DNA from 2 places in the Thalassotalea sediminis genome. Region 2 is predicted to be linked to the other one. Evidence: riboswitches for the same ligand, from Rfam matches in the RefSeq annotation. Region 2 holds a riboswitch; the other holds the start of a gene.
The links. A riboswitch is a leader RNA that binds a small molecule or an ion and turns the genes downstream of it on or off. The one in region 2 is predicted to bind cobalamin.
Positions count from the first base shown of each region.

Region 1: linked by a shared signal. The riboswitch ahead of QUE09_RS05210 (hypothetical protein) and the one ahead of QUE09_RS14445 (ABC transporter ATP-binding protein) in region 2 are both predicted to bind cobalamin.

Region 1 covers NZ_AP027361.1:1,150,830-1,162,930, forward strand. The annotation lists gene QUE09_RS05180 (IscS subfamily cysteine desulfurase) at 1-1,197, shown strand, start outside; gene iscU (Fe-S cluster assembly scaffold IscU) at 1,226-1,609, shown strand; gene iscA (iron-sulfur cluster assembly protein IscA) at 1,622-1,945, shown strand; gene hscB (co-chaperone HscB) at 2,007-2,534, shown strand; gene hscA (Fe-S protein assembly chaperone HscA) at 2,573-4,435, shown strand; gene fdx (ISC system 2Fe-2S type ferredoxin) at 4,454-4,792, shown strand; cobalamin riboswitch at 5,052-5,255, shown strand; gene QUE09_RS05210 (hypothetical protein) at 5,437-6,042, shown strand; gene QUE09_RS05215 (cobyrinic acid a,c-diamide synthase CobB) at 6,045-7,460, shown strand; gene QUE09_RS05220 (histidine phosphatase family protein) at 7,504-8,085, shown strand; gene QUE09_RS05225 (CobD/CbiB family cobalamin biosynthesis protein) at 8,091-9,092, shown strand; gene cobD (threonine-phosphate decarboxylase CobD) at 9,112-10,131, shown strand; gene bla (class A beta-lactamase) at 10,228-11,118, opposite strand; gene QUE09_RS05240 (zinc-binding dehydrogenase) at 11,332-12,101, opposite strand, start outside.
Region 2 covers NZ_AP027361.1:3,156,480-3,168,580, reverse strand. The annotation lists gene QUE09_RS14470 (GMC oxidoreductase) at 1-978, shown strand, start outside; gene QUE09_RS14465 (sugar phosphate isomerase/epimerase family protein) at 997-1,851, shown strand; gene QUE09_RS14460 (3-keto-disaccharide hydrolase) at 1,874-2,602, shown strand; gene QUE09_RS14455 (GMC family oxidoreductase) at 2,605-4,287, shown strand; gene QUE09_RS14450 (gluconate 2-dehydrogenase subunit 3 family protein) at 4,289-4,999, shown strand; cobalamin riboswitch at 5,193-5,400, shown strand; gene QUE09_RS14445 (ABC transporter ATP-binding protein) at 5,488-6,258, shown strand; gene QUE09_RS14440 (FecCD family ABC transporter permease) at 6,258-7,247, shown strand; gene cobT (nicotinate-nucleotide--dimethylbenzimidazole phosphoribosyltransferase) at 7,250-8,314, shown strand; gene QUE09_RS14430 (adenosylcobinamide-GDP ribazoletransferase) at 8,314-9,114, shown strand; gene cobU (bifunctional adenosylcobinamide kinase/adenosylcobinamide-phosphate guanylyltransferase) at 9,111-9,674, shown strand; gene QUE09_RS14420 (histidine phosphatase family protein) at 9,667-10,347, shown strand; gene QUE09_RS14415 (cobyric acid synthase) at 10,347-11,828, shown strand; gene cobO (cob(I)yrinic acid a,c-diamide adenosyltransferase) at 11,825-12,101, shown strand, end outside.

The DNA.
Region 1 (12,101 bases), 1.9 Mb from region 2:
TTTGATTATTCAGCAACGACACCAGTAGATAAGCGTGTTGCTGAAAAAATGATGCAATACCTGACAACCGATGGTTGTTATGGTAATCCGGCATCTCGTTCGCATAAGTTCGGCTGGCAGGCTGAAGAGGCAGTTGATATCGCAAGAAATCAAATTGCAGATCTTATTAATGCCGATCCGCGTGAAATTGTCATTACTTCTGGTGCGACAGAATCAAACAATTTGGCAATCAAAGGTGTAGCGAATTTTTACAGTAAAAAAGGTAAGCATATTATTACCTGTAAAACTGAGCACAAAGCGGTACTGGATACTTGTCGTGAATTAGAGCGTCAAGGTTTTGAAGTGACATACTTAGATCCAGAAGACAATGGTTTGATTGATCTTAAGAAATTAGAAGCAGCGTTTCGTGATGACACAGTGCTTGTGAGCATTATGCACGTAAATAATGAAATTGGTGTTATCCAAGATATTGCTGAAATAGGTGAAATGTGCCGCGCTCGTAAGATCGCGTTTCATGTTGATGCTGCGCAAAGTGCTGGCAAAATTGTTATTGATATGCAAAACCTAAAAGTAGATTTGCTGTCTATTTCTGCACATAAAATGTACGGTCCTAAGGGGATTGGTGCGTTGTATGTACGCCGTAAACCACGCATGCGATTAGAAGCGCAGATGCATGGCGGTGGTCATGAACGCGGTATGAGAAGTGGTACATTACCAACACATCAAATTGTTGGTTTTGGTGAAGCATGTCGAATTGCAAAAGAAGAAATGGCGCAAGACTTAGCGCATGTTACGGCAATGCGTGATCGCTTATGGGCCGGAATTAAAGATTTAGAGCAGGTATTTGTTAACGGTGACTTTGATAAACGTTACCCAGGTAACTTAAATGTCAGTTTTAATTTTGTTGAAGGTGAATCGTTAATAATGTCGTTAAAAGACTTAGCGGTTTCAAGCGGCTCAGCATGTACATCAGCAAGTTTAGAACCTTCATATGTTTTACGCGCACTAGGATTAAACGATGAAATGGCACATAGCTCAATTCGTTTTAGTTTTGGTCGCTTTACTACCGAAGAAGAAATTGATTACGCCATAGGTATTATTTCTAAAGCGATTTCACATTTACGTGAGATGTCTCCGCTTTGGGAAATGTTTAAAGATGGCGTTGATTTAGATTCAGTTGAATGGGTAGCGCACTAATACGTTCGCGTTATCAGGAGAGAATATTATGGCTTACAGTGAAAAAGTAATTGATCATTATGAGAACCCTCGTAATGTAGGTTCATTTGACAAAGAAGATCCGCAAGTGGCAACTGGAATGGTTGGTGCTCCAGCATGTGGTGACGTGATGAAGCTTCAATTAAAAATTACCGAAGAAGGTATTATTGAAGATGCTAAATTTAAAACCTATGGTTGTGGTTCTGCAATTGCGTCTAGTTCTCTTGTAACCGAATGGGTTAAAGGTAAGAGTATTGATGAAGCGTCAGGTATTAAGAATACTGACATCGCTGAAGAACTCGCATTGCCGCCAGTGAAAATTCACTGCTCTATTTTAGCGGAAGATGCGATCAAAGCCGCGATTGAAGATTACCGCACCAAACACGGTGAATAAGGTAGGCATTGAATGACAGTTTCAATGACACCGGCAGCAGCCGAACGAGTCAAGTCGTTTATCACTAATCGTGGTAAAGGGCTTGGTCTTCGATTAGGCGTAAAAACAACGGGTTGTTCTGGTTTAGCTTATGTACTTGAATTTGTAGATGAGTTAAATGAAGACGACAAGATGTTTGAAATTGATGACGTTAATATCATTATTGACGGTAAAAGCCTTGTATACCTCGATGGCATCGAATTAGACTTTGTCAAAGAAGGATTAAATGAAGGCTTTAAATTCACAAACCCAAATGCAAAGGGTGAGTGTGGTTGTGGTGAAAGCTTTAACGTTTAAACGTTAGCTTTTGCCAAGCTTACTTGCTAATACGCTCATTAATCTAAACGAAGTGACAACCGTGAACTATTTTGAAATATTCGGATTAGAAGAAAGTTTTTCCGTAGATCTGGATACCTTAACTGAACGTTACCAAGCTATTCAAAAAACTGTACACCCAGATCGCTTTGCGCACGCTGGCGGTCAAGATAAGTTGTTAGCCGCAAAAAAATCTACGCTCATTAATGATGCATACCAAACTCTAAAAACACCGCTAAAACGTGCGGAATATATGCTTGAATTGCGCAATGTTAGTATGCCAAGTGAACAAGCGTCTTTTAGTGATAACATGTTTTTAATGAGGCAGATGGAGTTGCGCGAAATGCTTGATGACGTAAAATCTGCTGATGATGTTGATAGTGCAATATTTGAAGCATCTAAAGTACTGGAAGTAGAATTTGAACAGCACTTAAAAGCAATGCAAGCCGCAATTTTAGAAAATACACAAGAGTCAAATGAGCAAGCGAGTGAGTTATTGCGTAAACTGAAATTTTATCAAAAATTACATGTAGAGTTGGATCGTTTAGAAGATCTTTTGTTTGACGATTAACCTACCGAACTAAACCGACAGAGTTAAAGAGACCAACAATGGCGTTATTACAGATTGCAGAACCTGGTCAAAGTACTGTGCCTCATGAACATAAATTAGCTGTAGGTATCGATTTAGGTACTACAAATTCGCTAATCGCGACGGTAAAAAGCGGTTTAGCCGAAACGATAACAAACGAAAATCAACAAGATATATTACCCTCGATTGTTAGTTATCAAGAGAACGAAACATTAGTAGGGCATGATGCCAAAGCGTTCTCGGTATCGGATCCTGAAAATACTATAGTATCAGCGAAACGATTAATTGGTCGTTCTTTACAAGATATTCAAGCGAAGTATCCATCATTACCTTATGCATTTTGCGGTGATGATTCTCATCCTAGTATTCAAACGCGAAGTGGTACAATAAATCCTGTTCAAGTGTCAGCAGAATTACTTAAACACTTAGGTCAAAGAGCTGAAAAAGCACTAGGTGGCGAGTTAACGGGCGTTGTTATAACTGTACCTGCTTACTTTGACGATGCACAACGCCAAAGTACTAAAGATGCGGCGAAATTGGCGGGTTTAAATGTATTAAGATTACTAAACGAACCAACAGCAGCTGCAGTGGCATATGGTTTAGATAGTGGCAAAGAAGGCGTTATTGCTGTATACGATTTAGGTGGTGGTACCTTCGATATTTCTATCTTACGCTTAAATAAAGGTGTTTTTGAAGTATTGGCAACAGGTGGTGACTCTGCGCTAGGAGGGGATGACTTTGATCTTGTACTTGTAGATCATATGGTTGAACGTGCTGGTTTATCTCGTCCACTATCAACATCGATGGAACGTCAGCTACTGGAGCAAGCCACGAAGGCGAAAGAAGCATTATCGTCACAAGATACCTATGACTTTACCTTAACACTTGAAAATAATGAATTATGGCAGGGTGAAATCACTAAAGTAGCTTTTGAACAGTTGATTCAGTCGTTAGTAACGAAAACAATGCGTGCATGTCGCAGAGCATTGAAAGATGCCGGCATTAGTGCTCAAGATGTTAAAGAAGTGGTCATGGTTGGTGGTTCGACCCGTGTTCCATTGGTACGCGCTGAAGCAGAAAGTTTTTTCAAACAAACACCACTAACATCTATTGACCCAGACAAAGTTGTCGCTATAGGCGCCGCAATTCAAGCGGATATATTAGCAGGTAATAAACCTGACAGTGATATGTTATTACTTGACGTTATTCCATTATCATTAGGCCTTGAAACTATGGGGGGGCTTGTTGAAAAAGTGATCACACGTAACACAACGATTCCTGTCGCCAAGGCACAAGAGTTTACAACGTTTAAAGATGGTCAAACAGCGATGGCCATTCACGTATTGCAGGGTGAACGAGAACTTGTTGATGATTGTCGATCACTTGCACGATTTGAATTACATGACATTCCACCTATGGCTGCCGGAGCAGCTCATATTCGTGTTACATTTAAAGTAGACGCAGATGGTTTACTTGCCGTGAATGCAATGGAAAAATCAACAGGCGTTGAAGCAAACATTGAAGTTAAGCCTTCATTTGGTCTAGCGGACGATGAAATTGCGGAAATGCTGAAGGCATCAGTAGCAAATGCAGAAGTAGATATGCAAGCTCGTATGCTTAAAGAGCAACAAGTGGAAGCCGCTCGTGTTATAGAATCAGTCAACGCAGCATTAGCTGCAGATAGTGCATTACTCTCTGAACAAGAAGTTTCTACGATAGAAAATGCACTTGCAGATCTTGCTAAGGCTAGCCAAGGGCAGGATACTGACGCAATAGAAAAATTGATTGAGAAAGTAAATATAAAAACAGCGACATTCGCAGAACGCAGAATGGATGCTTCGATTAATAAAGCATTGTCAGGCCATACGGTTGACGACTTATAGTAGAGTAAAGAGACAATCATGCCAAAAATTATCGTATTACCGAATGAAGAATTATGCCCTGATGGTGCCGTATTAGAAGCGGAAAAGGGTGAAAGTGTACTAAATGTTGCGTTGAAAAATGACATAGATATTGAACATGCTTGTGAAAAAGTATGTGCATGCACAACATGTCACGTCATTATCCGTGAAGGCTTTGACTCGTTAGAAGAAAGTGACGAACTTGAAGACGACATGTTAGATAAAGCGTGGGGTCTAGAACCTGAATCTCGCCTTGGCTGTCAGGCTATTGTTGCAGATGAAGATTTAGTTGTTGAGATCCCAAGATACACCGTCAATATGGTATCTGAGAATCACTAAGGCTTCTAAGTATTTAGCTTTGACAATAAAAAAAGGGTAATAACAGTGATGTTATTACCCTTTTTTTATTGTCAATGTTAACCCCCATAGTGAGGTGGTGCTCGTTCAGTAGGGGGCTTTGCCCGTAAAACGTATTTTTAACGGTATCAATTAAGTTGTTTCCCTGTTTTATCGACAAGACGTTTTAGTTCATTAACTGTTGAACTAACGGCAGCTATCACGTAGTATCAGCGCTGATTTAGGTGTCTTAGATAATCATAAGTTCATATATAGTGAACGGTGTTTATTGACGATGAAACGTGAAACTGGTGAAAAACCAGTACTGCCCCCGCAACGGTAACTGTGAGCAGCAACAAAACCACTGTATTTAGAAACGAGTCATTACGTTTGGTTCGAAATATGGGAAGGTGTTGCAGACGCGATGATCAGGAGTCCGGAGACCGGCCTAAACGATTACTCGACAACTGCGGTGGGCGGTATTCAGAGCTGTAAATGGTTGTAATTAATCCAAGGTGCATACGAATGTTACCTATGGATGCATTGATACGATTACTGTCTGTAATGTTAAAATGACCTGACTCTTCGACCGTTCTCAACTTTGATTTCAAACACCGTGAAATTTAATTTTCAATAACGGGAATGTTATGAAATCAGTCAAGATTACACATGCATATGGTATTTTAAGTGCCATATTTATTATCCTTACGTTACTTTTACTCGCTACGCGTGGGCAACATTTTTCAAGTTTGCATAATCTGCCAAGTGCCTCGATAGCGGTGTTTTTTTTAGCGGGAATGTATTTACGCAGCATAAAGGCCTTTTGGTTTTATTATCTGTTAACGGTTGCCATAGATCTTGGTGCTTCGTATATGCGTGGACAATTTGGTGACTGTATCACTACATCTTACCCTGCTTTAGTGCTAAGTTATGGCGTAATGTTTAGCATAGGGAGATATGTAAAACCTATGTGGTATGAAACATCACACCTAAAGAACTTTGCTAAAGTTGCATTAGGTTTATTTGTTGCTAGCTCGATTGCATTCTTCATTTCAAATGGTAGCTATTACGTATTTTCAGGCAATTTTTCAAACTTATCGTGGGCAGAATATACCTCGCGTGTAGATAAATATTACTTACGATCAATATCAAACCCTATTTTTTACGTATTTGTTGCCTTTGTTTTGGACTTTACCATGAACCATTTTTTTACCAATAAACTCATTGCAAAATTAAGGAATGGTAAGGTTTAAAAATGAAGCGGACAACAGATAAAAGTGAACATGTTTTCCAATCAAAGCCTTGTCGTACAAACAGCGATAGCGCAACATGTCCTGCATTAGTGATAGCTGCGCCGCATTCAGGATCAGGTAAAACAACGGTTACGGCAGCATTAGCACGTTATCACCGTAATCAAGGGCGTAAAGTAACAGTATTTAAAGTTGGTCCAGACTTTATCGACCCGATGATATTACGACAGGCAAGTGGTGAGTTGGTTTATCAATTGGATTTATGGCTAGTGGGTGAACAAGGCTGTCAAGAGTTGCTTTATCGAGCCGCTTTACAGTCAGACCTCATTTTAATTGAAGGTGTCATGGGGCTATTTGACGGCACACCAAGTAGTGCTGATTTAGCTACATATTTTGCTATTCCTGTGCTCGGGGTGATTGATGCTAAAGCAATGGCTCAAACGTTTGGGGCGGTTACTCATGGCTTAGCTAATTTTCGACCTGACTTACCATTTTCGGGCGTGTTAGCAAATCGAGTTAACAGCGAGCGGCATGAAGAGCTATTGGCAATGAGCTTACCAGATAATTATTGTTTTTATGGTCGTATACCTACCGATGCCAACATCTCGCTACCTGAACGTCATTTAGGGTTAGTACAAGCTCAAGAACTCGATAATATTGACAAACAACTCGATATTGCAGCGAGTCATATTGAACATACAGCATTAACGGAGTTACCGAAAGCAGTTACATTTTATGATGTAGAAAATAACAGTCAGTATGCGCTAATTGAAGGTACATTGATTGGCACAACGATCATTATTATAAAAGATAGTGCTTTTAGTTTTATCTATGCTGCAAATATTGCTTTCTTACAGCAAACAGGTGCAAATATTGTGTATTGTTCCGCACTTAACGATAGGCAGTTACCTAACGGTGATATTTTGTACATCCCGGGAGGTTACCCTGAACTGTACGCTGAGCAATTGAGTAATAATACCACCTTTTTACATGATATTACTGCGTTCGTAGAAAGCGGTAAGGCTATTATCGCAGAGTGTGGTGGTATGTTATATCTATTAGACCAGTTAACTGATCTTGATGGCCAATGTTATCCAATGGCCGGCCTTGTGCCTGGTAAGGCGGTGATGCAGGAAAAACTCGCCGCTATAGGATCACAATCGGTTGAACTACCTATGTGCACTGAGTCGTCAAAATCAACACAGGTAATACGTGGACATAGCTTTCATTATTCTCGTGCTAATATTGAGATTGCGCCCTTTTCTCAAAGCAAACATCACCCCAGTGAAAGGGCAGGGGAATATGTTTATCGATACAAAAATATTCTCGCATCGTACATGCACTGGTATTTTCCAAGTAACCCTCAATTAACGCTACAGTTATTTAAAAACGGCGTTGACACAAATAACACGTACAGTTGAGCATATTCAGCGTTATGTTTATACCTACGAAAGGAAACGTTAATTGCAAACAGTCTTATTTTTAGCTCGTCACGGCGAAACATATTGGAATAAAGAGAGGCGATTTCAGGGGCACTTAGATAGCGGGTTAACGGAACTTGGTAAGTCTCAATCGCAGCAAATTTTAGCACATGTGATCGATCAAAAGATTGATGTTATTGTGTCTTCACCGTTAGAAAGAGCAAAAGCTACGGCACGTATCTGCCAAACAATGTTAAAAGTTGACGATGTCGTTGAACCGCGTTTGATGGAACGAAACCTTGGTGACTGGCAAGGAAAAAAACTACAAGAAATTGCATGTTACCCTGAATATCACGAAGCCTTAAAGCAAGTAACCGATTTTACTCCTCGTAATGGAGAAAGTGCTAATGCTTGCAGCGCAAGAATATATCACGCGTTAAAAGATATTAGTCAACGATATTTAGGTCGTAAGATTTTGGTTATTTTTCATGGTGAGGCATTAAGGTGCCTATTGGCAATGTTAGGTGAAAAGTCAGAGGTGAATGCTTACGAACTTTATCAAAACGGCTGTGTTATAACATTGAACTATCAACCTACTGCGCCGTTTTTTCAACAAGTAAATTAACTGGCATGTTTGATTTATTTGAGTTTAATCTTTCAATGCTTTCAGCGTTTGCTGTAACCTTAACCTTAGTACTTGCTTTATTTTTAGATGCGCAATTAGGCGAAGCCAAAAAATATCATTATCTTGTATTTTTTGGTCGTTTAAGTGCAGCGTTAGAAGAAAAACTTAACCCTAATTTTAGCACTTACCCGTCTAATGATCGGATATTGAAGCGCAGTAAATTTAGTCAGTTTATTGGTTTAATCGCTTGGTTGTTATTAGTGTTGCCAGTACCCATGATTTATTATTTTTATTTTAGTAATTTTAGTGTCGTTATTCAGATAATTGTTGATGCAATTATGCTTTATTTAGCATTAGGGCTCAGAAGTTTGAAAGAACACGGTATGCAAGTTTATCAGCCCCTGTTACAGAATAACTTGGAAGCTGCGCGGCATTATACGGGGTACTTAGTAAGTCGAGAAACAAGTACACTTACACCAAAAGCACTATCAAGGGCAACGGTAGAGTCAATATTAGAAAATGGTCATGACAGTGTTATTGCATCACTAACGTATTACCTTATTGGTGGCATCCCTTTGGTGATTGTTCATCGATTAGCAAATACCTTAGATGCGATGTGGGGATATAAGAGCGCTCGATATGTGTCTTTTGGTTATGCGAGTGCACGATTAGACGATCTGCTCGGTTTTTTTTCCGGAAAAGTTTGTACTGTATTATATGCGATACAAGGACAAGTGCTACTGGCACTTAAAAATGCTTTTCAACAAGGTGGACAGTATAAAAGTCACAATGGCGGCTGGGTGATGGCAGCAGGCGCAACCGTAATGCATCGTACGATAGGTGGTTGCGCGCAATATCATGGTCAAACGTTACAGGGAACCTTAATGGGATGCGGTCAAGCGGTTGATATAGAAGATATTCCTAAAAGTATAAAGCTTGTTCAACGAGCGAGTTCTCTCTTTGTTTTTTTCGTTGTGAGTTATCAATTATGGGTTTACATTTTTTAGCCGTTTATCTGGAGAAAATATGGCTTTAACGCATGGTGGGCAACTACGAAAAGTTTCTGAACAGTACCATATTCCTGTCGATGAGTGGCTAGATCTTTCTACTGGTATTGCACCTTTCAGCTACCCTGTTCCAGCTATTCCCCAGATAATTTGGCAACAATTACCACAGTATTCACCTGAACTATTAACGGCAGCTAAACAATACTATCATTGCGATAACGTACTCGTTAGTAATGGTAGTCAAGCGATTATCAGTATACTTCCAACGCTATGGCAAAAGCAGAATCGAAAATCAACACAGGTTTACTTACCTTTTAAGGGTTATAAAGAGCATGCTCAAGCATGGGGGAACGCGGGTTTTGAAGTGCATTGGTATTATGATGAGTTACCCGCACTAGAGCAATTAACATCGAATTGTGTGTTGGTGGTGATCAATCCAAACAACCCCACTGGAAAATTATTCAGCCGTGGTACGTTAACAATTTATCAGCGAGCAGTTACTGAGCGACAAGGTTTGTTCATTATTGATGAAGCATTTATGGATGTGATAACGCCAAACCAGTCAATGTCTGGATACATTAATGGTAACAATACATTGGTACTTAAATCATTTGGAAAATTTTTTGGTTTAGCTGGACTGCGTATCGGCTTTATCATTGCTAATCAACAATGGTTAACGTTGCTAGCGGAACATCTTGGCCCTTGGCAAGTAAATGGCCCTGCGCAGTTTATAGCTGTAAAAGCAATGCAAGATGCGAAGTGGCAAGCACAACAAAAAGAAAAGCTTTCGCAACAACGTTTAGCATTAAAAAAGCTACTACTTAACTATTTTGGTGATGATATTAATGGCACTGATTTATTTTTAACGGTGAATCTAAACAATCAAAGTCAAGCGATGTATATGTATGATAGTTTATGTCAACAAGGGGTTTATGTAAGGTTGACGGATGATCAACATTCGTTGCGTTTTGGTATACCTAAACCAGAAGATATGGAACGATTGTCGAACTCACTTGGCCAGATTAGATTATTTCCTTAACAGAACAATCGAGAACCATTTTAAATTTCGATGCTCATATTTATGCCATTATTAACGTTATTGAATTCTCGTTTCGTTAAACAGTTCCGCACTGGATTAACTTTTATGATGATAAGTACTGAAGATTGTTTTGCCGATCGTTGCAATGGCTTTATTTTGCTCTTTCAATGTCGCCTCGGTTTGGGTTAAATAGATTGTTATAATCAAAGGGGTTCTGGTTTCTGACCAAACAACTGCAGCAATAGCCCTAGACCCATATGCTCCTGAACCAGAACGGTCAGCAATAGACCAGTGCTGTGGAAGTACTGAGCGCAATAACGCCCCCGTCACTTTGTTATTAATCATCCATTGTTTTAACAGTGCTTTTGATGATGGTGTAAGTACATCACCGAACAATATTTTATGTAATAACATCGCCATCGCTTTCGGCGTTGTAGTGTCTCTTAACTCTCCTTTATCTACGTTGTTTAACTCAGGCTCAATGCGATCGAGCCTAGAAACATCATCACCGATTGAACGTAAAAACGCTGTTAATGCCGCAGGCCCGTTAATACCATCCAGTATTATATTCGCTGCGGTATTATCACTCATGGTCATGGTTGCTGAACAGGCTTGTTTAAGAGACATCTTTTCACCAATCATGTGTTTGGTAATGGGTGACCAGTAGATGAGTGAATCTTTAGTAATGACTGTTTTGGTATCGAGCGATTGAACGCCGTTATTCACATCTGCTAGTAATTTGGCACATGCGAGTACTTTAAAGGTACTCATAAAAGGAAAGCGAGTATCACCATTGTAGTGCCAGAGTTTATCTTTATCGATATCATAAACCGCGACACCGATATTGGCTTTTAATCGCTGTTCTTGCGTTTTTATACTGTCTATTATTTCGTTTGCATGCACTGAAAAAGTACTCGCAAAAATAATGCTTGTTGCCAATAAAATAATGGTGAAGAAAGAAGTAAATACATTGGTTAAAACGTTCATATCGCGAGTGGTTCCTTGCTTTGGTAAGGCATAAATATGTGTTGAAGTCAGCGTGTTCAGTATATCGGTAAGTCGTCGTGATGCAATGTTCAAATTATGACGAATTGTGGCAAAAATATGGCGTTACTTAATAAATACTTTAAATGATACTAAATTGTTGAATTTAATGAATATTAATAAAGTTCTTTGTCGCTAATAAGTGCATAATAGTTACTAGATTTTAACGATAAACTTCCCCGTAAAGCCGCCTGACAATTGCTTATTAAGTGCATCAGAAATAGCCTTTTCATCGAAGTCAACACTATAGATTTCTGGCAGATGTATTGAACCATCGGCGACACCATCAAGTAATAATTTACTCATAAAGCTCATGTGTTGTTGCGCACATAAGCTATTAGCAAGCCAAGCACCACCTAATGAAACGATACTGATATTAGGAGCCTTTTTGAACAGCAATTCTGGTGAAATTTCGGGTAATGGTTTCAAGCATGCGATTCTACCGCAGAAGCGCAATAACTCTAAATCTCGAAGCGTTGTTTCTCCGCCAATAGAATCCAAAATGGCATCAAACCCTTGTGGGCCAAGCTCCCGACAAATTTTATCGCAAAGTTTTTTGTCTTGATAATCAAAGACAGCGTCGGCGCCTAAACACTTCAAGCGTTTATGATTATGTTTGGCAGCGGTCGTGAATACGTCAGCACCGCGTTGTTTTGCAAATTGAATCGCGAAATGTCCAACAGCGCCGGCACCTGCTTCTATTAACAGGGTGTCGCCATCGATAATTTGTAATTTGTCCAAGGCAATTAATGCTGTCATACCTGCACAAGGTAAGGTTGCCGCTTGGCACGGTTCAACATTATCAGGGACTACAGATACCGCATAATTGGGTACCTTGGTGTACTCACTTAGCACGCCTTGATCTGCTAAACTAGCATGCCACATAACTCTGTCGCCGACCGTTGGAATCAGTCCTTTAGGGGCAT
Region 2 (12,101 bases):
ACACAAAGTTCAACGTTACCTGCGGCAGCAAAAACAGGGAATCTGCATATTGCGCCAAATAGTGTCGTTCATAGCCTTATCTATGATGAGAAAACGAATCGTGTAAAAGGCGTCAGAGTAATTGACAATGACGATTTATCTACACGTGAATATTACGCAAAAGTTGTCTTCTTATGTGCGTCTACACTGGGGTCAACGCAAATCATGCTTAACTCAACCTCAAAGAAATTTCCTAATGGTATTGCCAATAGCTCAGGTGTACTTGGTCATTATTTAATGGACCATAATTACAATGCTGGTGCTGTAGGGCGTGTTGAAGGTTTTGAAGATGAAACTGTGTCGGGTAGAAGGCCAACGGGCATTTATATTCCAAACTTCCAATTTGAGCCTAAGCGTTACCGAGAAGGGTATGTTAGAGGGTATGCGCTCGCTGGTGGTGCAGGTAGAGGAGGCTGGAAAGGTAAAGCAAATACCAAAGGTATCGGTGTCAGTTTTAAAGAAAACCTGACTCAAGCTGGAGACTGGTATTTTAACTTGATGGCACAAGGTGAAATGTTGCCACGTTTTGAAAATCACGTGGCATTGCACAAAACCAAAAAAGATAAATGGGGAATTCCTCAATTACATATTGATTGTACATGGTCAGAAAATGAAATATTGATGATGGCTGATGCTGAAAATACCGCTAAAGATATGCTTGAAAAAGCAGGTCTTAAAGACATTCGAAGCTACAACTCTATTGATGGTGCACCACCAGGACTTGCAATTCATGAAGTTGGTACTGCGCGCATGGGACGTGATCCAAAAACATCAGTATTGAATGGTTTTAATCAAACGCATGATATTGCTAACTTGTTTGTTACAGATGGTGCGAGTTTTTGTTCTTCTGCTGTCGTAAATCCTTCATTAACTTTTATGGCGTTAACCGTAAGGGCGGTTGATTTCGCAGTAAAAGAAATGAACGCTAAACGAATTTAAATGATAAGGAATAATAAAATGAAAAATAAGCTTTTAACGTTGCTTTGTGCATGTTTGCCGTTTGTTTCTAATGCTGCATACGCGAATGAAAAACAAAGCGTGCTACCTAAATTAAGTGTACAGCTTTGGTCGGTAAAGGATGATGTTAACGCCTCATTCAAACAAACATTGTCTTCGCTCGCAGAAATGGGATTTCAAGGCGTTGAATTTGCAGGTGCTTTTGGCCCGTTTAAGGATGATCCAAAAGCATTAAAAAACTTTTTATCGTCAAAGGCACTTGAAGCAAGCGGTGCTCATTTAGGTTTCGACCAACTTAATGAAGAAAATTTTGCCAAAACGGTTGAGTTTTACAAGGCTATTGGCGCAACAATGTTAATCGTGCCTTGGGACGAGCGAGCTTGGCATCCAGACGGTGTTAAAGAAGTTGTTAGTTTACTAAATGACCTAGCTATAAAATTAAAACCACACGGAATGCGTATTGGCTTTCATAATCATGATCAAGAGTTTAATAACTTTGAAGGTACAACATATTGGGATTATATCGCCACTAATACCTCATCAGATGTTGTATTACAGCAAGATGTTGGTTGGACAACATACGCTGGTAAAGATCCTGTCGAGTACGTAAAACGTTATCCAGGTAGAACGTTAACGACGCATTATAAAGTGCGCTTACCAGAAGGTACCACGGGTAAATTGCCTATTATTGGTAAAGATACCATTGATTGGTTGGCGCTCACTAAAGCAAATATTGCTGTTGGGGGAACGTTATGGATTGTTGTAGAACAAGAAGAATATCCTAATGGCCTTACACCAATGGAAGCGGTGTTAGCCTCAAAGCATGGTCTAGATAAAATATTAGAAAAACTATAAATGATTATATAAGAGCAAAAAAATGATAATAAAAAAGACCTTACAAAAAGCAACGAGTGTTATAAAACCCTTATTACTATCAAGTGCTTGCCTTATCGTATCAACGGTGGCTAGTGCTCAGGGTAGTAATATGTTAACTGAGCAAGAAAAAGAACAAGGCTGGCAACTGTTATTTGATGGTAAAACGGCAACGCAATGGCGTAATTACCAACAGTCTGCTTTAAGTGAAAAGTGGCAAGTAATTGATGGTGCGCTAACGTTAACGGGTAAAGGTGGTGGCGACATCATTACCAAGTCTAGTTACGAAAATTTTGAATTGAAACTCGATTGGTTAATTTCAGAAGCTGGTAACAGTGGCATTTTTATTCGTGTCGATGAACAAGAAAAATACGTATATTCACGCGCACCCGAAATTCAAATTCTAGATAATGAACGTCATAGTGACAATAAAAACCCAACGCACCTTTCAGGCTCGCTTTACGATATGATTTCATCGCCTGCAAATTCGCATAAAGTGGCAGGTAAATGGAATAAAATTCGTATTCGTTTGGAAAACGGACATCTTCAAGTTTGGCAAAACAACGTAAAAACTGCAGATATTACTATTGGCAGTAAACGTTGGCAGTCGTTAGTTGCCAAAAGTAAATTTGCAACATGGCAAGGGTTTGGTCAACAAACAAAAGGCTTCATAGGTTTGCAGGACCACGGTGATGTTGTTGCTTTTAAAAATATAAAAATTAAAGAGCTGTAGCGATGAACGAAAATAAATATCCGGTAATAGTTGTTGGTTCTGGTGCTGGCGGCGCGATGGCTGCTTATGTATTAACCAAGGCTGGCCATAAAGTATTGATGTTAGAAGCAGGTCGAGACTACGATCCCAAGACTGAAACACCCATGTTTAAAACTAATGGTGAAGCACCGCTTATGGGGTCTGGTAATGTCGACAAAGATTTTGGTTTTTATGACGCGACTGTTGATGGTGGCTGGAGTGTGCCTGGTGAACCCTATACAACAGGCGAAGATTCAGAGTTTTTGTGGTGGCGTGCACGTATGCTTGGTGGACGAACCAATCACTGGGGGCGATATTCGTTGCGTTTTAGTGAGCATGACTTTAAGGGGAAATCGCGCGATGGTTTAGGTGCAGATTGGCCGTTTGAATATCATGAACTTGCTCCTTGGTATGATAAAACGGAATCGCTCGTTGGTGTATGTGGAACCAATACAGGCCTTGATGATATGCCAGATTCATCAGAAGGGGTATTACAGCCACCACCGAAACCACGTGTTCCTGAATTGTTAGTGGCGGCTGCAGCGAAAAAACTAGGCATTCCAACAGCACCAATGCATAGAGCTGTATTAACGCGGGCTAAAGATGATCGCCAAGCATGTTTTTATGCAACCCCTTGTGGACATGGCTGCTCTATTGGTGCGGCCTTTCAAACGACAACTTCACTAATTCCCATGGCAAAAGCCACTGGAAACCTTAAAGTCGTAACCGATGCCATGGTTAAAAATGTAACGGTAGATGATCAAGGTAAAGTGACAGGTGTTACTTATATTGATAAAAACTCTCACGAAGAAGTAAGCTTGCAAGCTAAGGTTGTTATTTTAGCAGCGAGTGCCTGTGAATCAGCGCGTATAATGATGAACTCTAAAAGTAAACATCATCCGAAGGGGCTTGCAAACTCAAGTGGTCAGCTCGGACGTAATATAATGGATTCAACGGGCACTGGGCTTGGTGCATTTATTCCATCGTTAGCAGGGCGACCTAAGTATAACGAAGATGGGCATACAGCAAATCATCTGTTTATTCCATGGTGGGGACATAAAGCACATGCTAATAACGAACTAGATTTTCCACGAGGCTATCATTTTGAGATCAGTAGTGGTTTTAAACAGCCAGGCTCAGGCGTAAGTTCTGGACTGCAAGGTTATGGTTCTTCATTAAAACAGCAAGTTAAAGATAAATATGGTGCTTTTGTTTATTTAAGTCTGCGTGGTGAAATGCTACCTAATGAGCATTGTTATATGGAAATTGATGAAGACGTTAAAGACAAATGGGGGATCCCCGTTGCGAAGTTTCATTGGAAATGGTCTAAACATGAATTAAACCAAGTAGAACATGGCTTAAAAACGGCAAAAGAAATATTAGAAACGATGGGGGCGACTATAAACCACCCTCTCCCGTCTGCTGAAAAAGCGATTCTAAAAGGTGGGCAAATTATTCATGAAGTTGGTTCTACTCGCATGGGGGCATCACCAAAAGATTCGGTAACAAATCAGTGGGGACAAACTTGGGATTGTGACAATCTATTTGTTATGGACGCTGGTGTATTTGCTTCAAATCCACATAAAAATTGTACGTTAACAATTATGACATTAGCGATGAGAAATGCCTCATGGTTATCTGAACAAATGAAAAAGGGAGCGCTATAATATGACGGAGAAATATGAAGTTAAGTTATCGCGCCGCGAATCGTTAAAATGGCTAGGCGCGCTTTCAGCGAGCAGTCTGATACCTGCCGGCGTTGCGTTTGCTGTTGAGACAGAACTCACCAAGGGTATTGGACATTGGCCAACGTTAAAATTGTCACCAATTACTGCCAAAGGATACGGCAAAGATCCAAACTTAATTATTCCACCTAAATCACCTTGGCCAAAAACACTGACTCAGTCACAGTTAAATTTAGTGGCGACATTGTCCGATATTCTCGTTCCACGCGAAGGAGAAGTACCATCTGGAAGTGAAGTGGGCGTGCCTGATGTTGTAGATGAATGGGTAAGTGCTCCATACAGCAGACAACAGCGAGATAGAACAACTATCCTATCTACATTGCTGTGGATTGGTGATGAAGCCAAGTTGAGGTTTGGTAAAACCTTTAATGAGTTATCTTCTGCAGAGCAGTTAATGATTATTGATGATATCGCCTATGACAAAAATGTTAAAAACGAAGAATTTGCACAAATTATTCCTGCTTTTTCTCGTTTTAGATCATTAGTATTGGCTGCATTCTTTTCTAGTCCTGCCGGAATGAAAGATATTGGTTATATAGGCAATGTGCCTATTATGGGAGACTACCCTGGGCCAACAAAAGAAGCGATGGTTCACCTTGAACAAGTCGTTAAAAAATTAGGTTTAACGTTGTAAATGCAAGCCTTGGTTAGGTAATATTATCGCTAACCAAGGCTATTTATAGCCTTTTGATAATGCATGAAGCAACCTATGTTTGGATGTTTATTCTATTAGAAAGTCTATATCTCGTTCTCTCTCTCCTTTATTCAAATTTACTCATAGCCACCTAGAATGCTGAGTTCTGGTGTTGTCATACTGACTGTGGTAGAGTAGCCGCAATTTTTATGGTGCCTTAAATTTTTACCGACAAAATGTGTAAAAACACCAAGGCTTAAAAGGGAATGTGGTGTAATTCCACAACTGTTCCCGCAACTGTAATTAGGGCTGAGTTTTAAAACCACTGGTGTTAACACTGGGAAGGTAAATCTTGGGACATCCCTAAAAGTCAGGAGACCTGCCATGAAAAGATATTTACTAACTGTGCGGGTAACATAGTTAAGTTATTATCAAGCATCGCTATTAATAACCTGACCTCCGCACGCATACTCATAGGTAATGGTGTTTTGTTACATTTAAGTGCGGAAAATCTCGTTTGGTCTGTTGATGAAAAATTGATACTTAAAGGTATTAATTTCGCAGTGAATGCTGGCGAAACTGTTGGCATCCTCGGACCTAATGGTGCAGGTAAAACATCTTTTTTAAAATGCCTTTATCGAGAGTATTTTCCTCAATCAGGTTCTATTTCTCTTATAGACACACCGCTTGAAGACTTCAGTCGACGCGAAATTGCACAAAAGATATCGGTGGTAAGTCAACACCGAGAGTCTGTATTCAATTTGACCGTATTTGACGTGGTTAAAATGGGTCTTATTCCACACAAGAATTATTTTGATTTGAGTACTCAGGCTGATCTAACAACCTTACGTCAAGCAATAGAGCGTGTGGATTTAATTGATAAGCAACATCAGGCTTTCAATACGTTATCTGGCGGTGAGCAACAACGATGTTTAATTGCACGTGCGATTGTTCAACGGCCCGAAATTCTGATTATGGATGAGCCAACAAACCATCTCGATATTTTTTATCAGCATCAAATTTTATCTATCGTTAAAGATTTGGGGTTAACCCTAGTGATGACCATACACGATCTAAATCTGGCTGCCTTGTACTGCGAGCGTATTATGCTTATGTCTCATGGCGAAGTGATAGCATTTGATGTGCCTGAAAAGGTGTTGCAGGCTGAACTGTTAACACAGGTTTTTCAAATGGAATGTTTGGTTGATAACAACCCCATTACCGGGAAATTACGGGTAACCTTTGGTGGGCATTGCTAATGAATACGCGTATACCTTTTATGCCTGGTATCTTGGTGCTATCTATTATTGTACTGCTATCACTGTTATTTTCTATGGGGTTTGGTACAACAGAAATTGGTTTTTCTCAGGTTTGGCAATGTGTAAGTGCGCAATGCCAACAGCCAATCTATCAAACTATTTTACTTGAAATTAGACTACCTAGAGTTTTAATGGGCTTATTAGCTGGATTTGCCTTAGCAGCTGCCGGGGCATTAATGCAGAATGTTACTCGAAATCCCTTAGCTGATCCTTACCTTTTTGGTATTGTCGCAGGCGCTGGACTCGGCGCTACAATCTCAAGTTTGTTACCTGAGCACTTTCAGACATTTTCTTTACCGCTAGCGGCATTTTTAGGTGCACTTAGCGCTGTTTTTATTGTAATGACTATTTTAATGAACAATAACTGGCGTCGCGTTGAGCACTTATTATTGGCTGGCGTCGCTGTTTCTTTTTTGTTAAGTGCCATTACTAGCTTTATTTTGTACTTCGGTGAGGCATTTGCCACGAATCGCGTTATTTTTTGGATGATGGGATCATTAGCAAGGTCGAATTACGATGCGTTATTTCTAATCGCACCGGTTGTCGTTATATGTACTTTGATTGCCATTATTTTTTCAAGGCAACTCGATGCGTTATTACTTAGCGATGAAGGCGCGAGAACACTGGGCGTCAACGTTGCGTTTATTCGTATGCTATCACTGTGTATTTGTGCTGCGATGACCGCTGTTATCGTTGCATATTGTGGAGGTATTGGGTTTGTAGGGTTGATGATCCCTCATATTGTTCGGCCCTTCTTTGGATTAACAACGGCAAAGTTGATGGTTTGTGCTGGCTTAGTGGGAGGGGTCTTCTTGATTTGGGTCGATGTTGTCGCGCGCACTATCTTGTCAGGCCAAGAGTTACCGATCGGTGTTATCACTTCTGTTATTGGTAGTGTGTTTTTTCTATTTCTTATGAGAAGGATGTAAGAATGTTTGAGGTGTCTCCGGTTTCACAACAATATTCGTCAGATATACAGGCTAAAATAGACCAAAAAACAAAACCGCTTGGTGCATTAGGCGCGATTGAAAAGCTCGCGGCTAAATTAGCGAATATACAGGCCCAACGTAATGGTCAGTGGCAACAACTAGACAAATTAACGCCGAGAGTTATTGTTTTTGCAGGAGACCATGGCATTGCTGCAAAAGGCGTTAGTATTGCACCAAGCGATGTTACTTTTCAAATGGTGGTTAACTTTCTTAACGGAGGTGCTGCGATAAACTGCTTTTGTCGGTGTCATAATATTGATTTTCAAGTGGTAGATACCGGCATGTGCACACCGCTACCCGCTGAGTTACAAGCTCAACACCATAATTTTATTGAATCAAGAGTGGGTGCAGGGACGCATGACCTTAGTGAACAGTCTGCAATGACGTTAGCGCAAGTAGATGCTTGTGTTGCTGCTGGTGAAAAAATCTCATTACAAGCTATTGAGCAAGGTTGCAACCTGTTCATGTTTGGTGAAATGGGCATTGCTAATACCAGTGCTGCGTCTGCGATCACTGCTGCTGTGCTTGGTTTATCTGCACAAGAATCAGTAGGGTTAGGCACTGGCATTACGCAAGCGCAATTAAACCTGAAAAAGCAGTTGATCCAACGTGGGCTTGATCGCCTTTCATTGAACGAGAAAAAGCATCAAGCCTATACTCAGCTTGCAGAATTAGGTGGCTTCGAAATTGCCCATATTGTAGGTGCAATGCTAGCGAGTTCAAAGCAAGGAGTGCCAATTTTAGTCGATGGCTTTATTGTAAGTGCGGCTGCACTATTGGCAGAAAAACTTGCGCCTAATATTCGAGATTACCTTATTTTTGCGCACCAGTCAGATGAATTTGCACATCAAAGAATACTGGCTAATTTCAACGCGCATCCACTATTAAAGCTAGATTTACGTTTAGGTGAGGGAACTGGCGCAGCTTTAGCATATCCGTTACTACAAGCAGCAATGAGTTTTTATAATGACATGGCTAGCTTTGAAAGTGCTGGGGTGACGGTGTAATGTCTTTAGCTTTCGTGACTAGACAATGGCGCATGTTTCGAATGGCTTGCCAGTTTTTTACACGAATACCTGTTGGTAATATAAGCCACTTTCAAGCATCAGAACTGAATAAAGCGACACGCTACTTTTCGCTTGTTGGCTTGTTAGTCGGCACTATTTTATTCGCTTTTTATCTCATGTTTTCACTGTTTTTACCCGTTAATGTCGCCATAGTATTAATAATGATTGTTGGCACATTGCTTACTGGCGCCTTTCACGAAGACGGTCTTGCCGACATGGCTGATGGTATGGGAGGTGGTTTTACCGTTGAAGCTAAACTCGCCATTATGAAAGATAGCCGATTAGGTACGTATGGCGCTATCACTTTGTTTTTAGCACTGATGCTGAAATTCACTTTATTAACGCAAATTGCAGATACCGCTTTTATGGCATTTGCATTGCTGTTTGCTCATGGTTTTTCAAGGGGCATTGCTGCTAGCCTAATAATAAGTACACCTTATGTATCAGAGGAAAAAGGCAGTAAAAGTAAGCCGCTAGCACAACAGCAAGGTCTGCTAGATTGCTTGATAGTGCTTGTAGTCGGAGTTCTTCCTTTAATCTTACTTCCTGAAACTTTAGCGAATCTCGGATTTATAATGACCATGTTTGGTGTTTTGTGGTTATTTAGAGTCTTGTTTCGACAGTGGTTGACGTTGAGACTTGGTGGTTTCACTGGTGATTGTCTTGGCGCTTGCCAACAAATAGCAGAGCTGTTCATTTATCTGATTATTGTTGCATTTACCATGGGAGGTAATACGTGATCCATTTAGTGTTAGGTGGCGCGCGAAGTGGTAAATCATCTTTTGCTGAACGCCGTACGTGTGAATATGCTGGCAACAGTAGCCCTTATTACTTAGCGACCGCTCAGGCTTACGATAATGAAATGCAAGCGCGTATTGCTAAACATCAAAAAGATAGGGCACAACATTATTGGTTGTTAATTGAATGTCCTCTTGATATTGAACAAGCGCTATTGGAGCTTCCTAATCATAGTACGGTATTGATTGATTGTTTAACGCTTTGGATAAATAACGTATTAATGAGCCTAGATAGCCTCGACGCAAATTATGAAAATAAATCGCAGCAAATTACTGCACGTATTGCTGATTTATTGCATGTGCTCAGTGAACACAGTAAGCGTTTAACGATTGTTGTCGTTGCTAACGAAGTTGGCTTAGGGGTTGTACCTTTGGGTGAACAAACAAGGTTATTTGTTGATCATGCCGGTTGGCTTAACCAGAAATTAGCTAAAGTAGCAGAGCAAGTTACTCTGGTAACAGCGGGGTTACCCTTGACACTAAAAGGCAGTGAACATGGCTAATATATTTTTAATGCGACACGGTAAAGTACAAGGTGAAGCTGCGTTATATGGCCATACAGACGTTGGTGTAGATGAACAAGAAAACAAACAGTTGGCAGCATTAGTAGGTTATTTCTTTAACTTGCAGGAGCGTATACCTGTTGCTGTTCTTAGTTCGCCGCTAAGACGTTGTAGCACGCTAGCAGATCAAGTGTCGACTGAACTTTCGTTACCCAAACCTATGCTGCTACCGACTTTAAAAGAAATGAATTTTGGACGTTATGATGGCGTAAATTTTGATGAGCTTTATCAACAGGTAGATCCTTGGTGTCAATTGGAAAGGTTTTGGCAAGATCCTGTGCAACATCCATTACCGGATGCAGAATTACTAACTGGATTCGTATATCGAGTGAATCAAGCTTGGCAGACGCTGTTAAAGCAGCTTGAAGAGAGCCAAGGTGATTTATTCGTTGTCTGCCATGGTGGCGTTATTCGCATGATACTCGCGTTAATTCTAAACATTAATGTACGCAATCCCAACTGGTATACACAATTATCAATTGGTTATGGTAGCTTGACTAAAATAGATGTTTTAGCCCAACAAACGCGCGTTAAATATATTAGCCGACCGTTAAGTACAGTAAATGACCGTGTAACGAAACCAAGTTCAGATGTCGATTTGGAGTTAGGCTAATGGTGTCAAAAACAATTATGGTGCAAGGGACAACAAGCGACGCTGGTAAAACCACATTAGTCGCTGCATTGTGTCGAATATATGCACGAAGAGGCTTAAACGTTGCACCCTTTAAACCTCAAAATATGGCATTGAACAGCGCCGTTACGCCAGATGGTGGTGAAATTGGCCGAGCACAAGCAGTACAAGCCCAAGCTGCCAACGTCCCTTTGTCAGTAGATTTTAACCCAATTTTGTTAAAACCTCAGTCTGATAAGCGTGCACAAGTGATAATCCATGGCAAAGTTTTTAATAGTATGGACGCTGACCAATATCATGATTATAAAAAAATAGCGCATCGAGCTGTAATGACTTCACACCATCGTTTAGAGCAAGATTTTTCACGCGTTGTTGTTGAAGGTGCAGGGAGCCCTGCAGAAATAAATTTACGCGAAGGTGATATTGCAAATATGGGTTTTGCGGAAGCTGCTGATTGCCCCGTTATTCTTATTGCTGATATTGATAAAGGAGGTGTATTTGCGCACTTAGTCGGTACATTAGCGTTGCTGAGTGAAACCGAGCAACAGCGAGTTATTGGCTTTGTCATAAATCGCTTTCGTGGCGATATTAAGCTATTAGAACCGGGGTTAACTTGGCTTGAAAACTATACGAACAAGCCTGTATTAGGTGTGTTGCCTTACATTCATGGTTTGCATATTGCCGCTGAAGATGCCGTTAATAATGTGCAAGATACTGAGAATGTGAAACTAAAAGTTATTGTGCCGGTAACACCAAGAATGAGCAATCACAATGATTTTGACGCATTAAGAATACATCCTGAAATCGACTTAACCTTTATTTATGCTTCGGAATGTACACAAACAAATTTGCCTGACGCTGATCTTATTATACTCGCTGGCAGTAAAAATACGCGTGATGATTTAGCTTTTATAAAAGCACAAGGCTGGGATCAACAAATACTTAAGCATTTGCGTTACGGAGGTAAATTGTTTGGTATTTGTGGCGGCTTTCAAATGCTCGGACACTCTGTGCAAGACCCTCTTGGATTAGAGGGAGAAGCAGGCACTTCTGAAGGACTTAAACTCTTACCAATTACAACACAATTACAACCCAGTAAAACATTGGTTAATCGAGCGGCAAGTCTGCATTTAATCGAGGAGAGTAGTGATATTACGGGCTACGAAATTCATATAGGTACAACCACTTTTCTAGCCGATATACAACCTTTGATGACTATTAACGGTGAGCCACATGGGGCAATTAGTGATGACAAAAACATTGCCGGCGGATATTTACATGGTATTTGGGATTGTAAAAATGCTATTGCACAATTATCGAAGTGGTGCAATACGACATTACAAGAAGCGACGTCACTAGAAATAATACAAGAACAGGCAATTGAGCGACTAGCTGATACCTGCGAACAGCACTTAGCATTAGATAAGATAGAAGACGCATTAACACATTGGAGAGAACAATGAATGAACAAGAAAAGCAAGCAAAGCATAAAGCCCGTCAACAAAAACTAAAAGAGAAAGTTGACCAGCGAATTGCTGCTGCACAAGAAGATAAAGGGTTGCTGTTAGTTATAACGGGTAATGGTAAAGGTAAATCAACCTCTGGGTTTGGCATGATAACCCGAAGTGTTGGTCATGGCCTCACTGCTGCTGTTTGCCAGTTTATAAAGGGCACATGGGACTGTGGTGAACGAAACTTATTAGAAAAATCTGGCGTTCCTTTTTATGTGATGAAAA